Regions from separate parts of the Faecalibacterium sp. 9 genome, predicted to be linked through region 2. Evidence: a T-box and tRNA genes for the amino acid it is inferred to sense, from the RefSeq annotation. Region 2 holds a T-box; the other regions hold tRNA genes.

Region 1 (4,147 bases), on a different contig from region 2:
GGACGCCAGACTGACGTGGAAGGTCATCTGGCCATTCTCCACGGTCAGGGTGCCCTTGCCGTCGCAGGCTTCGTTGGCGTGGAACATGCTGCTGTCGGTGTCAAACTCGGCGGTATACACACCATCCGGGAGAGCGGCGGTCTCAACGGCAGAAGAAGCTACGGAAGAAACAGCCTCCGAGCTGGCAGCGCCGGACGCCGCGGAAGATGCCGTGGAAGAAGCGCCGCAGCCCGCCAGCAGGCTCAGCGCCAGAGAAGCAGCGACAACACAGGAAAAAACGCGTTTCATAGGAAATACCTCTACATTATAAAAAATCAGCTTTTATTATACCATTGTTCGGATAAAAAATGAACCCTCTCCACCGGATGCCGCAAAGCGGCCGCGAAACGGAGAGGGTTCGTTTAATCAACCGTTCAGAGAATCGATTGCCGCCTTGGTGTGGGCGACATACAGCTTCTGGACATCCTCGATCTCACCCAGACCAGCGATCTGGCAGTCAACCGACTCAAATGCGCCGGAAGCGTTGAACATGCTCAGCCAGGAATCATCCTCCGAACCGGCCATGTCGTTGTTGGCGTGATCGCCGGCAACCACCATCAGCGGGCGCAGGATCACCTTGGTGTAGCCTGCAGCCTTAACAGCCTCGATGACGTTCTCGCAGGCAGTTTCCTCCGGCTCGCCCTCAACGGTGCCAATGAACACATTGTCATAGCCCAGAGTCTGCATGGTGGTCTGCATCTGGCTGTAGCTCACCTTTGCGGTGTGCGAGGTGCCGTGGCCCATAAAGACAAAGGCGACCTTGTCCGCGGCAGCGGCATCCAGACTGTCGTAGCCGGCTTCCTTCACGGCAGCAGCGGTGACAGCCTTGGCAACGTCTTCCTTATCCTGATTGATGATGGTGGCATCGGAGCCGACCTCACCCAGCAGGGGCTCAGCCACAGCGACAGATTCAAACTTGTCGCGGTAGGTGTCGATCATTTCCATCATTTCGTCGTACTCAGCGCCGTGCATCAGGTGGGTGGGCTGGATGACAAGGTTCTTCACGCCGTTTGCCACAGCGCGGTCCATGGCCTGCTGCATGTTGTCGATCTTTTCGCCGTCACGGGCCTGCACATGGTTGATGATGATCTGTGCGGTGAAGGCGCGGCGCACGCTCCAGTCCGGGTATGCGGCCTGCAGAGCATCCTCGATGCCCTTGATGTCCTTCACGCGGCTGTCGTTGAAGGAGGTGCCGAAGGAGACCACCAGCAGCTCGTTGTCGCCGATGTCGTCCTGATTGCGGGCATCGTCCTTGGAAGCATCGCCGGTGTCACGGCCAAAGTAGTCGGGATCAGCGTTCTCGCCTTCCACCAGTTCCTTCTGGGTGTCGGTCAAAGCATCCCATGCAGCCTTGGCGGCTTCGCACTGAGCGTCGGTGTCATCATTGCGCTCCTGCACATAGATGGCATCGATCAGGTCTGCCACATTCTTTGCTGCCATTTCGTCAGCCTCCTCGCTGCTCACTTCGCTGGAAGCGGCAGACGCAGCGGTGCTGGATGCAGTGCTGGAAGCAGCACCGCCGCAGCCGGTGAGCACGCCGGCGCACAGGGCCAGAGCCGTAACGGCTGCAGCCAGCTTCTTGGTTTCGATCTTTCTCATTGTCTTGTCCTTTCCTGTGGATAAATTGCGGCCGAACCGAACAAAGGGTACAGGAAAGTGAGGTAAAAAAGAGGCCCTTTTGTCCTGCGGATGGCATGACAAAAAGACCTCTGATTTTTTCAGGGCTTTTTGGTACAACCAATTCCTCGTGATCTGGGGCTCAGGCCCCCGTACCAACAGCAGGCAGGTTTCCTGACTGAAAGATCGCCGCCCGGCGCCGCCTTCCCGGAGCAATGCTCCAGTGGCCGGTGCGCACAGCACCTTGACGCGGACTCCCTTATCACAGTGACGAGATCGTGCGGGATCTGCACCCGCTTCCCTTTTACCCTTCCCACCGCGCAAAGCGGCAGAAGGCACCTGCTGTTTTCTGTTCAGTTCGTCCGGAATTATAACATAGAATTGCGCAGAATGCAATCCGGAGCCGCCGGATCTGCCGCTTATTCAATAAATATTTTTGCAGTAAAAAAGACGGATGTCCGCCGTTTTCGCACAAAGCCATCCGCATTGCCGCACCCCGCCTTCGACGGGTGCAAAAAAGCTTTGAAGAAAAAAGTAAAAAACAGTTGACAAAATCCATTTCCCATGCTAAAATAAGCAAGTCGTCCGGCGAACGGACGCACAAAAAAATGAATATGGGCGTGTTCCCGAGTGGCCAATGGGGACAGACTGTAAATCTGCTGCTTTCAGCTTCGGTGGTTCGAATCCACCCGCGCCCACCAAACAAGAAAAATCCGAACCTGTTTCCGATTGGAGAAGGGTTCGGATTTTTCGTTTTCTTCGGGTACAACAATGAAGGCTCCCGTGGACGGCGTAAAACTCCGATACCTTGTCATAGACCGTAAGCCACTAACAAGATTTGGAGGATGCGATTATGAAGTACGATGCAAGAGCTTGCAAGTTTAACATGGATACCGGGTGTGTGGAGTTGACTCTCCAAGATGGGAGAAAAATCTCCATCGACTGTACCGGGGTTGAGGATGCGCTGGACGTGACCATGGCACAGCAAACCGAACTGGACTACCTTATCTACAATGACCCGCTGAGCTATGCCGATTTGATTCTGAACGGTGACCCGGAGGAATATTTGAAAAATGCAGCCGGGAGCCATGGGCTAGAAGATTAAGGACAAAAAAATAAGAGGTGTGCCCAACTGGACACACCTCGGTGAGATACATCTATGTAAGGCAGGGCGTTCCTTTCATCGGGAGCGTCCTGCTGTTTTTATGCTGCAACAGGCAAGGCTTGTAGAGCTTCCTGCTCTTTCAGCCATTCCTCATATTCACGCTGGCCTTCCTCGCTGTTGAAAAACTCAACTATGGAGGGATAAAAGCAACGTGCAAGGGTCTTGATTGCTTCATCCGGGTAGCCGGATTTGTTCGACTTCTTCTTTTTGTTCAAATGGTATCCTCCGAAAATCAAAGTTCCATATCCTGCCCACGCTTGCGGCTTCGCTGCGGCACATTCATGGTGCGCTCCTGCTTGGGAGCAAGAATCTTTTCCAGAAAACCGCGCACCAGTTCAGGAGCACGGTGGAGCGCGTCCAGATAGGGCTTCACTTCATACCAGAGCTCATGATACTTTTGACCCCAATGAGCAGCTTCCTTCTTGGCGGTGGAAAGTTCTTCTTTCAAGCGACGGTTCTCCACGTCCATCATATAGCCGTGGTCGGCTTGCTTTTTCAGCTTGGAAAATTCTTCTTCGGTCAGCGAGTAGTTACCGAGAAAGGTGCGCTTGCCGATATAATCCAAATCGCGCACATGAATGAGGGCTTCTTTTGTGAGCGTGGCCTTTTTCTGCACAGCAGCAAGTTCCTTTTCGGTCTTGGAGAGGGTTTTGTTGGTTTGGGTGAGGTGCTGCTCTTTCTGGTCAATCTGGGCGGTCAGGCTGTCCAGCCGTTCCTGCTCCCGTTGAACTTTGAACTGGGTGACGGTCAGGTGTTCTTCGGTGCTGCCACGCTCGCCGCGCTCCACATCGGTGTACCCGGCAGCGCGCATATAGTTGAAAAAATCGTCCTGCAAGATGCTGTACGACTTCTTCAGGACTGGCTTGCCGTTCTTTTGCAAAACAGGCTTTCCGGCATCGTCCAGCAGGGGCTTGGATGCCCACTTCTTGCTCCGGCTGACCTGCATGACGGTCTCCTTGACGGTGCCGACCAGTGCCTTGTCCTTGCAGCGTTTCGACCAGAGGATCTGCTTTTCCACCACAGGCACATAGACCACATGGAGATGATAGTGGTAGACTTCACGGCCTAATGCTTCGGTCATGGCACGGTTGATCTCATCGGCGTGCATGACTGCCGAGAGGATATACTGCTCACCGCCCACGATTTGAACGGCAGCTTGGTAGGCATCCTCATAGAACTGCTTGGCGAACTCGTAGCCGCCGTGGTTGTCAAAGTAGGCCGAGTTGACATCAAAGACAAGCTCGCAATAATGGGTGGCATCCGGCTTCAGGCCGCGCGTGGAAATCGTACCAGCGGTTTCCAGTTGGGCGAACAGGTCAGTGTAGC
Region 2 (4,147 bases):
GACTACCCGGATTTCAGTCTGGAGTGGATCCGGACGGTTACCCAGAAAAACATAGACCCGGAATTTTTGCAGCTTACCTGAGTGAATTTTACGTTGTTGAAGCCCGCTTTTCGGGCAGAACGGAGGTTCTTTATGTACGGAGTATCGAAGATCAACATTGAGACCAGCCTGATGATGATCAGTGTGCAGGACGTGGAGTTCAAGGGCAACAGTCTGGCACGGTATTTGCAGATTTTTGCGGATAACGGCGTGGTCGTAGATATGATCAGCCAGAGTGCACCCCATGGTACTACCATTGATTTCAGCTTTACCGCTTCCAGCAGTGATCTTCCGCTGGTGATGAAGGCCATTTCCGTTGCAAATCTGGACAAGGATGCCAAGGCTTCCCCGCTGATCAGCGTGGGCTACTCCAAGCTGAATCTGTTTGGAGAGGAAATGGTCGCCAGCTGCGGCGTGGCCGCCCGTGCCCTGAATGCTCTTGCAATGGCGGGCATTGAGGTCCTGCTCATTACCACCAGTGATCTGGATATTTCCCTGCTGGTCCATGCAGAAAACGAGGATGCCGCTTATGAGGCCCTAAAGAAGGCTTATGAGCTGTAAGCTGTTTTCTTGATACAGTAAACATGAAAAAGGCGCAGATGAGTCAACAAACTCACCTGCGCCTTTTGTTCTGTGAAAGAATCAGCCTGCACCGTTTTATCGGTGTGCAGACTGATTCTTTCAGGGTGTTTTCATTACAGGGTGACCTTATGATAGATTTTTTTGCCCTTTTTGATCACAATGCCCTTTGCCAGCTGTTCAGCAGTAAAGCTGACAGTAGGAGCTGCGGCTTTCTCACCGTCCACCAGCACACCGCCCTGCACCACCAGACGGCGTGCCTCGCCGTTGGATGCAGCCAGACCAGCCTTGACCATCAGGGTCAGGATACCGATGGAGCCATCGGTCAGGTCGGCCTCGGTCAGCTGAGTGGAAGGCATGTGCTCGGTATCCATGGCGTTGCCGCTGAACAGAGCGCGGGCTGCGTTCTGAGCCTTTTCGGCTTCTTCCTTGCCATGAACCATGCTGGTCAGCTCGTAAGCCAGAATTTCCTTGGCCTCGTTCAGGCGCTGATCCTTCCAGGTGCTCATCTCATCGATCTGCTCCAGCGGCAGGAAGGTGAGCATCCGGATGCACTTCATCACGTCGGCGTCGCCCACATTGCGCCAGTACTGGTAGAACTCGAAGGGGCTGGTCTTATTGGGGTCCAGCCAGACTGCATTGCCGGCGGTCTTGCCCATTTTCTTGCCCTGAGAATCGGTCAGCAGGGTGATCGTCATGGCATAAGCGTCTTTGCCCAGCTTACGACGGATCAGCTCTGTACCGCCCAGCATGTTGCTCCACTGGTCATCGCCGCCGAACTGCATGTTGCAGCCGTAGTGCTGGAACATATAGTAGAAGTCGTAGCTCTGCATGATCATGTAGTTGAACTCGAGGAAGGACAGGCCCTTCTCCATGCGCTGCTCATAGCACTTGGCGCGCAGCATGTTATTCACAGAGAAGCAGGCACCCACGTCACGCAGCAGCTCAACATAATTCAGGTTCAGCAGCCAGTCGGCATTGTTCAGCATCAGGGCCTTGCCATCGGAAAAATCGATGAACTTTTCCATCTGCCTTTTAAAGCAGGCCGCATTGTGAGCGATGTCTTCCTTGGTGAGCATCTTGCGCATGTCGGTACGGCCGGAAGGATCACCAATCATGGTAGTGCCGCCGCCGATCAGCGCAATGGGCTTGTTGCCTGCCATCTGCAGGCGCTTCATCAGGGTCAGGGCCATGAAATGGCCAGCGGTCAGGCTGTCGGCAGTGCAGTCAAAACCGATATAGAAGGTTGCTTTGCCGTTGTTGATCAGGTCGATAATCTCATCATCGGTGATCTGAGCCACCAGCCCGCGAGCCTTGAGTTCTTCGTACAGAGTCATAATCATTTCCTCCTGTTGTATGGGCAGAGGGAAAATAAAACGCCCTCTGCCAAAAATAAATTTGGCAGAGGGCGAGAAAAATCGCGGTACCACCTCTGTTTGCCGTTCCCTCACAGAAACGACCTCACGAGTGCACACCCCAGAGTAGAGTGACACTCCTGCGTTTGTAACGCTCGCACGCGGCACAGCCTACTAGCCTTGTAAAGGCATTCGACCTGCAGCTCCGGGAGGTATTTCCCCTGCTGCTCTGCAGCCCCTTGCACCAACCGGGACTTCTCTGGGCAGAGCGCTTCAAGGTACTTGTTCCCTTCAACACCATTAACAATAGCTACTCTATCACAATACCGGATACTTGTCAACCCCTGTTTCCAGCAGCAGCTGAAACAGGCTTACTGCGCTCCGAGACCCAGCATTTCCCGGGCATTTGCACGGGAAATATCGGTCACATGGTCACCGGAGATCAAGCGGGCCAGCGCTTCCACACGGCCTTCCTCATCCAGCGGGTGAATTTCGGTATAGGTGCGGTCATTGGCCACATTTTTCTGGATCAGCAGATGGCAGTCGGCCAGTGCAGCGATCTGGGCTGTATGGGTGATGCACAAGATCTGGTGGCCCTGCGCACTCTGACGCAGAACTTCGCCGATGCGCCCGGCAGCCTTGCCGGAAACACCGCTGTCAATCTCATCATAAATCACCGTAGGCACAGCATCTTTATCTGCCATTGCGTTCTTGATGGCCAGCGTAATACGGCTCAGCTCGCCGCCAGACGCAATTTTTGCAAGGGGTTTGGGCGCCTCACCGGGGTTTGTGGAAATGTAGAACTCGATGCTGTCCTGTCCATGGCTGGCCAACGGGCCGCGGGTGTGCCGCAATGTCATGCGTACACCCGGCATATTCAAAAAATCCAGCGTGCCGGAAATGCGTTTGTTTAGTGCTTCAAAAGCGTTCAGCCGTGTCTGAGTCAAGGCCTCTGCCTTTTCACGAGCCAGCGCATAAAGACGCCGCTTTTCTGCCTGCAGATGGTCGTGCCGTTCCTGAGAGGACTGGATGCGTTCCAGTTCCTCCCTTGCATTCTGTCCGAATTCGATCACATCTTCTACCGTATCACCATATTTACGCTTAAGCTTATAGATGAGATCCAGCCGCTGCTCGATCTCATCCAGCTCAGCGTCATTGGTATCGTAGGAGTCCAAACGGCCGATCAGGTCAGCAGCAACATCCTTTGCATTATAGTAAAGATCCAGCAGTTGGCTGGATGCAGCAGCAAGTGCATCGTCAAGCTGCGCTGCCGTGTCGATTGCATGGGAGGCTTCGCCCAGCAGATCGACAGCACCGGACGATTCGTCATCGCCCGAAAGCAGAGCATAACTCTGTGCGATCTTATCCCGGATAGCCGATGCATTGGCCAGAATTTTTCTGCGGCTTTCCAAGGTCTGTTCCTCGCCAGCCGTCAGCCCGGCGTCTTCGATCTCCTGTACCTGATAGCTCAGCAGATCGATTTTTCTCTGCTTTTCGGCCTCGTCGGTGATCATGGCATCCAGTTCCCGCTTGATGCGCACAAGCTCCCTGTACAGCACATAGTATTCCTGAAATTCCGCGTCGTTCTGTGCATAATCATCCAGAATCCCCAGATGCCTTGCCGGGTTCAGAAGTCCCACGGAGTCGTGCTGACCGTTAATGTTGATAAGTCCGCCGCACAGCTCCCGCAGGACGGACGCGGTCGCGGGCATCCCGTTGATGCGGCAGGTGCTCTTGCCCTCGGCGGTGATCTCACGGCTGAGCATCAGCGCATCCGAACGTTCGTACCCCGCCTTCTCCAGACTGTTCAGCACAGCATCCGGCACCTGTTCAAAGGCAGCACGGATGACGGCCTTGGATGCGCCCGTGCGCACAAGATCTTTTGAAGTGCGGTTACCAAGAATGGCATTGATGGAATCGATCAGGATGGACTTGCCTGCACCGGTTTCACCTGTGAGGACATTCAGACCAGGCTTGAAATGCACTTCAGCCTTCTGGATAACTGCAACATTTTCAATTTGCAGGCTGCTTAGCATATACTCTCTCCCGCATTATTTTTGTACGATGTGCCGGATCAGCTCTGAGCAGATCGTTTTTGCATCGCGCTCTGACCGCGCAACGATCAGGAACGTGTCATCGCCTGAAAGAGTGCCGACCACATTTTTCCACTGCAG
Region 3 (4,147 bases), on a different contig from region 2:
TCTGCGAGGTGAAAAGCAGGCACCAGATGATGCCAACGGTGAATGCAGGCGTGACAGGCACTTTCAGGAAGGCGACCAGCACGATGGGGATCAGCGGGGTGATCATGGCCAGACCGCCGCGCACGCCGGTGAGCTGCTTTGTGGGCTTTGTGTTGTCCACGGGAGCGGAGAATGCAAACTTGATGCCGTTGCGCTTGAACTCCACGATGACCATGATGAGGGTGGCGATGGCAGTCGCTGCCATCAGGTAGATCTCAAAGCCCTGAATGTCGGCGATGTCCAGCGAGAAGATGCTTGCAAAGCTCTTCCAGTTTGCAATGTTGCAGGCAAGGCCGGTGGTGAATGCCATCAGGAAGATGCAGGCTGCGCTTGCAGCAGGCACGCCGACAGAGATGAGGATGGGCAGCACGATGGAGCCTACCATGATGATGGAGCCCAGACCGCTCAGGGTGGTGAACAGGACGGCGGTGGCCACAACCATGATCAGGGTGACTACCAGCGGACGGTCGCCGCCCAGCTCAGCGCTCTTTTTGATGATGTTCTCGGTGACGCCGGTCTTGTTCATCAGCTGACCCAGCCATGCACCAAAGATGGTTGCCATGATGGCGCTGCCCATACGGACGGTGCCGGCTTCAAACACAGTGGTCAGCCAGCCGATCTCTGCGCCGTCCGCGTTTTTGCCGAACATCGGCACACCGGCGATGATGCAGATGACGACAGCCATCAAAGGAAGCGCCAGCAGAGTAGGGATCTTCTTGGTCATCATCAATGCCGCGACGACCAGGAATGCCACAACGATCAGAATGCCTTGTAACATAGTTCTGCTCCTTTTTTTGCGGGGGCAAGCCCCCTTTATTCTCACCGTAAACCACGGCAAGTTTCATTTTCAGGCGTCCGTGCTGCACAGCAGACTCTGACGCAGATCCGTTGCCATAAAGGCAGGCGTATGGACAGGATCCGGGTTCAGCACCACCGGACGCATCTCCGGGCTTTTCAGCTTCTGTACCACCCCGCGCATGAACGCCGGGCTTGCAGCCGCCGGGCCGGAGAGATACAGCTTCTCGATCACGAACAGCGAACAGAGCATCCGTGCCACATTGCTCAGCCGCACCGTAAAGCAGCTCACCGGGCTTTGCTCACTTTTCAGCGCTGCCGCCTGCTGAGCGGGCGGTGCAGCTTCAAAGTTCTGCGCCAGCTCCAGCAGAGAGCCGCCTTCGGGCAGCAGCAGACCTGTGATGTCTGCCTGTCCCTCGCTGCGCAGTGCCACCGGCTGTTCCTTCTGCACGATCTGCACCACGGCTCGGTCGCCAAGGTCGATGTGTGCATAGTTGGAACCTACCGACTTGCCGGCCTCTGCCAGTGCACGGCTCACGGTATAGACCCGGCTGTATTCCTCCACGATTGGCACTTTGAACTGGGTAAACAGCGCCTCCCGCAGAGAAATGGTCGCCGCGGTATAACCGGTGGAGTACATCACGCGGAACTCGCTGATCTCGGTGTCGTCCTGAAACAGCAGCCCAATGCTCTTCATCTTGCCTGCGTGGAGCTCCTCCATGGAAAAGCCCTGAAAGATCGCATCAGAGATCGAAGTCAGCAGCTCGTTTCCATCCCCGCCGTGGTCGGGCAGCACCGTGCGGAACACACACTGCAAAGCCATGTCGTAGAGATATAAAACCGCATGGCTGCGGCCGATATCCACCACAACGACCCTGCCATAGTCCGGACAGATGGTCAGTCCGGCACGGCTGCGCCCTGCCGTTGCGGCACGCAGGCCGCTCTCCTGCACGACGCCCTCTGCCAGCAGCTCTCCCACCAGTGCCGTGATGGTGCTGGGAGAAAGCCCTGTCTGCTTTGCCAGTTCGATCCGGGAGAGCCCGCCCTCGGTGAGTAGTGCCCGCAAAATCAGGCGGCGGTTCTTCTCCTTTACTGTCCGCAGGCTGGATTTTTTCATAGCTGTGATTCCTTTCAGACCCCATTGTCTTCGCTTATTTCGGATTATGAAATAAGCACTGTCTACAGAATAACACGCTGTTTGGGATACATCAATACTTTTTTCGGATTCCGAAATAATTTAGCGTCCTGAACATTTTCAAGGTATGTTTTTTGTGCATTTTTCTTTTTGAAAAGTGTCGGAACATGTTCAGTTCCTGTCACCAGCTCCAACAAGCTCCGGGACGCCTTGATCCCGGGGCTTTTCGCTTACTTCCGTCCCCTGCAAGAAAATTTCCTCAAAAAACATTGACAAACCCTTGCCCCAGTGGTAATATATACAGGCAGTCTGTGAGACTGCGAATTGAATATGGGCGTGTTCCCGAGTGGCCAATGGGGACAGACTGTAAATCTGCTGCTTTCAGCTTCGGTGGTTCGAATCCACCCGCGCCCACCAAACAAGAAAAATCCGAACCTGTTTCCGATTGGAGAAGGGTTCGGTTTTTTCGTTTTCTTTGGGTACAACAACGAAGGCTCCCGTGGACGGCGCAAAACTCCGATACCTTGTCATAGACCGTAAGCCAATAACAAGATTTGGAGGATGCGATTATGAAGTACGATGAAAGAGCCTGCAAGTTCAACATGGATACTGGCTGCGTGGAGCTGCTGCTCCGGGATGGGAGAATGATCTCTATCGACTGCACTGGGGTCGAGGATGCACTGGATGTGACCATGGCGCAGAGGTCAGAACTGGATTATCTCATCTACAATGACCCGCTGGGCTACGCAGATTTGATTCTGAATGGTGACCCGGAGGAATATTTGAAGAATACAACTGGGAGCCATGGTTTAGAAGATTAAGGGCAAAAAAATAAGAGGTGTGCCCAACTGGACACACCTCGGTGAGATACATCTATATAAGGCAGGGCGTTCCCTTTACTGGAAGCGTTCTGCTGTTTTTATGCTGCAACAGGCAAGGCTTGTAGAGCTTCCTGCTCTTTCAGCCATTCCTCATATTCACGCTGGCCTTCCTCGCTGTTGAAAAAATCAACCATGGAGGGATAAAAGCAACGTGCAAGAGTCTTGATTGCTTCATCCGGGTAGCCGGATTTGTTTGACTTCTTCTTTTTGCTCAAATAGTGTCCTCCGAAAATCAAAGTTCCATATCCTGCCCGCGCTTGCGGTTTTTCTGCGGCACATTCATGGTGCGCTCCTGCTTAGGGGCAAGAATCTTTTCGAGAAAGCCGCGCACCAGTTCGGGCGCACGGTGGAGAGCATCCAGATAGGGTTTCACGTCGTACCACAGGTCGTGGTACTTGTTGCTCCAACGAACGGCCTCCTTCTTGGCGGTGGAAAGTTCTTCTTTCAAGCGGCGGTTCTCCACGTCCATCATATAGCCGTGGTCGGCTTGCTTTTTCAGTTTGGAAAATTCTTCTTCGGTCAGCGAGTAGTTACCGAGAAAGGTGCGCTTGCCGATATAATCCAGATCGCGCACATGAATGAGGGCTTCTTTTGTGAGCGTGGCCTTTTTCTGCACAGCGGCAAGTTCCTTTTCGGTCTTGGAGAGGGTTTTGTTTGTTTGGGTGAGGTGCTGCTCTTTCTGGTCAATCTGGGCGGTCAGGCTGTCCAGCCGTTCCTGCTCCCGTTGAACTTTGAACTGGGTGACGGTCAGGTGTTCTTCAGTGCTGCCACGCTCACCGCGCTCTACATCCGTATACCCGGCGTTGCGCATATAGTGGAAGAAATCGTCTTGCAGGACACTGTACGACTTCTTCAGGACTGGCTTGCCGCTCTTTTGCAGGACAGGCTTTCCGGCATCGTCCAGCAGGGGCTTGGAAGCCCACTTCTTGCTTCGGCTGACCTGCATGACGGTCTCCTTGACTGTGCCGACCAGTGCCTTGTCCTTGCAGCGTTTCGACCAGAGAATCTGCTTTTCCACCACAGGCACATAGACCACATGGAGATGATAGTGGTAGACTTCACGGCCTAATGCTTCGGTCATGGCACGGTTGATCTCATCGGCGTGCATGACTGCCGAGAGGATATACTGCTCACCGCCCACGATTTGAACGGCAGCTTGGTAGGCATCCTCATAGAACTGCTTGGCGAACTCGTAGCCGCCGTGGTTGTCAAAGTAGGCCGAGTTGACATCAAAGACAAGCTCGCAGTAATGGGTGGCATCCGGCTTCAAGCCGCGTGTTGAAATCGTGCCAGCGGT

What was found. The T-box of region 2 lies ahead of tyrS (tyrosine--tRNA ligase). A T-box ahead of a tRNA ligase gene usually reads a tRNA of that ligase, here a tRNA-Tyr.
Region 1: it has a tRNA-Tyr gene. The T-box ahead of tyrS (tyrosine--tRNA ligase) is inferred to sense a tRNA for this amino acid. The anticodon was not compared.
Region 3: it has a tRNA-Tyr gene. The T-box ahead of tyrS (tyrosine--tRNA ligase) is inferred to sense a tRNA for this amino acid. The anticodon was not compared.

What each region holds. Positions count from the first base shown of each region.
Region 1 is NZ_JBLWGB010000003.1:378-4,524, reverse strand. It holds gene ACKXF9_RS12240 (iron transporter) at 1-288, opposite strand, end outside; gene ACKXF9_RS12235 (sirohydrochlorin cobaltochelatase) at 406-1,638, opposite strand; cobalamin riboswitch at 1,803-2,014, opposite strand; tRNA gene ACKXF9_RS12230 (tRNA-Tyr) at 2,273-2,357, shown strand; gene ACKXF9_RS12225 (DUF6061 family protein) at 2,510-2,761, shown strand; gene ACKXF9_RS12220 (hypothetical protein) at 2,860-3,036, opposite strand; gene ACKXF9_RS12215 (plasmid recombination protein) at 3,054-4,147, opposite strand, start outside.
Region 2 is NZ_JBLWGB010000002.1:324,058-328,204, reverse strand. It holds gene ACKXF9_RS10100 (CapA family protein) at 1-81, shown strand, start outside; gene ACKXF9_RS10095 (ACT domain-containing protein) at 133-600, shown strand; gene tyrS (tyrosine--tRNA ligase) at 735-1,955, opposite strand; T-box leader at 2,020-2,277, opposite strand; gene recN (DNA repair protein RecN) at 2,345-4,009, opposite strand; gene ACKXF9_RS10080 (arginine repressor) at 4,025-4,147, opposite strand, start outside.
Region 3 is NZ_JBLWGB010000001.1:1,475,992-1,480,138, reverse strand. It holds gene ACKXF9_RS07120 (C4-dicarboxylate ABC transporter) at 1-817, opposite strand, end outside; gene ACKXF9_RS07115 (winged helix-turn-helix domain-containing protein) at 887-1,951, opposite strand; tRNA gene ACKXF9_RS07110 (tRNA-Tyr) at 2,302-2,386, shown strand; gene ACKXF9_RS07105 (DUF6061 family protein) at 2,539-2,790, shown strand; gene ACKXF9_RS07100 (hypothetical protein) at 2,889-3,065, opposite strand; gene ACKXF9_RS07095 (plasmid recombination protein) at 3,083-4,147, opposite strand, start outside.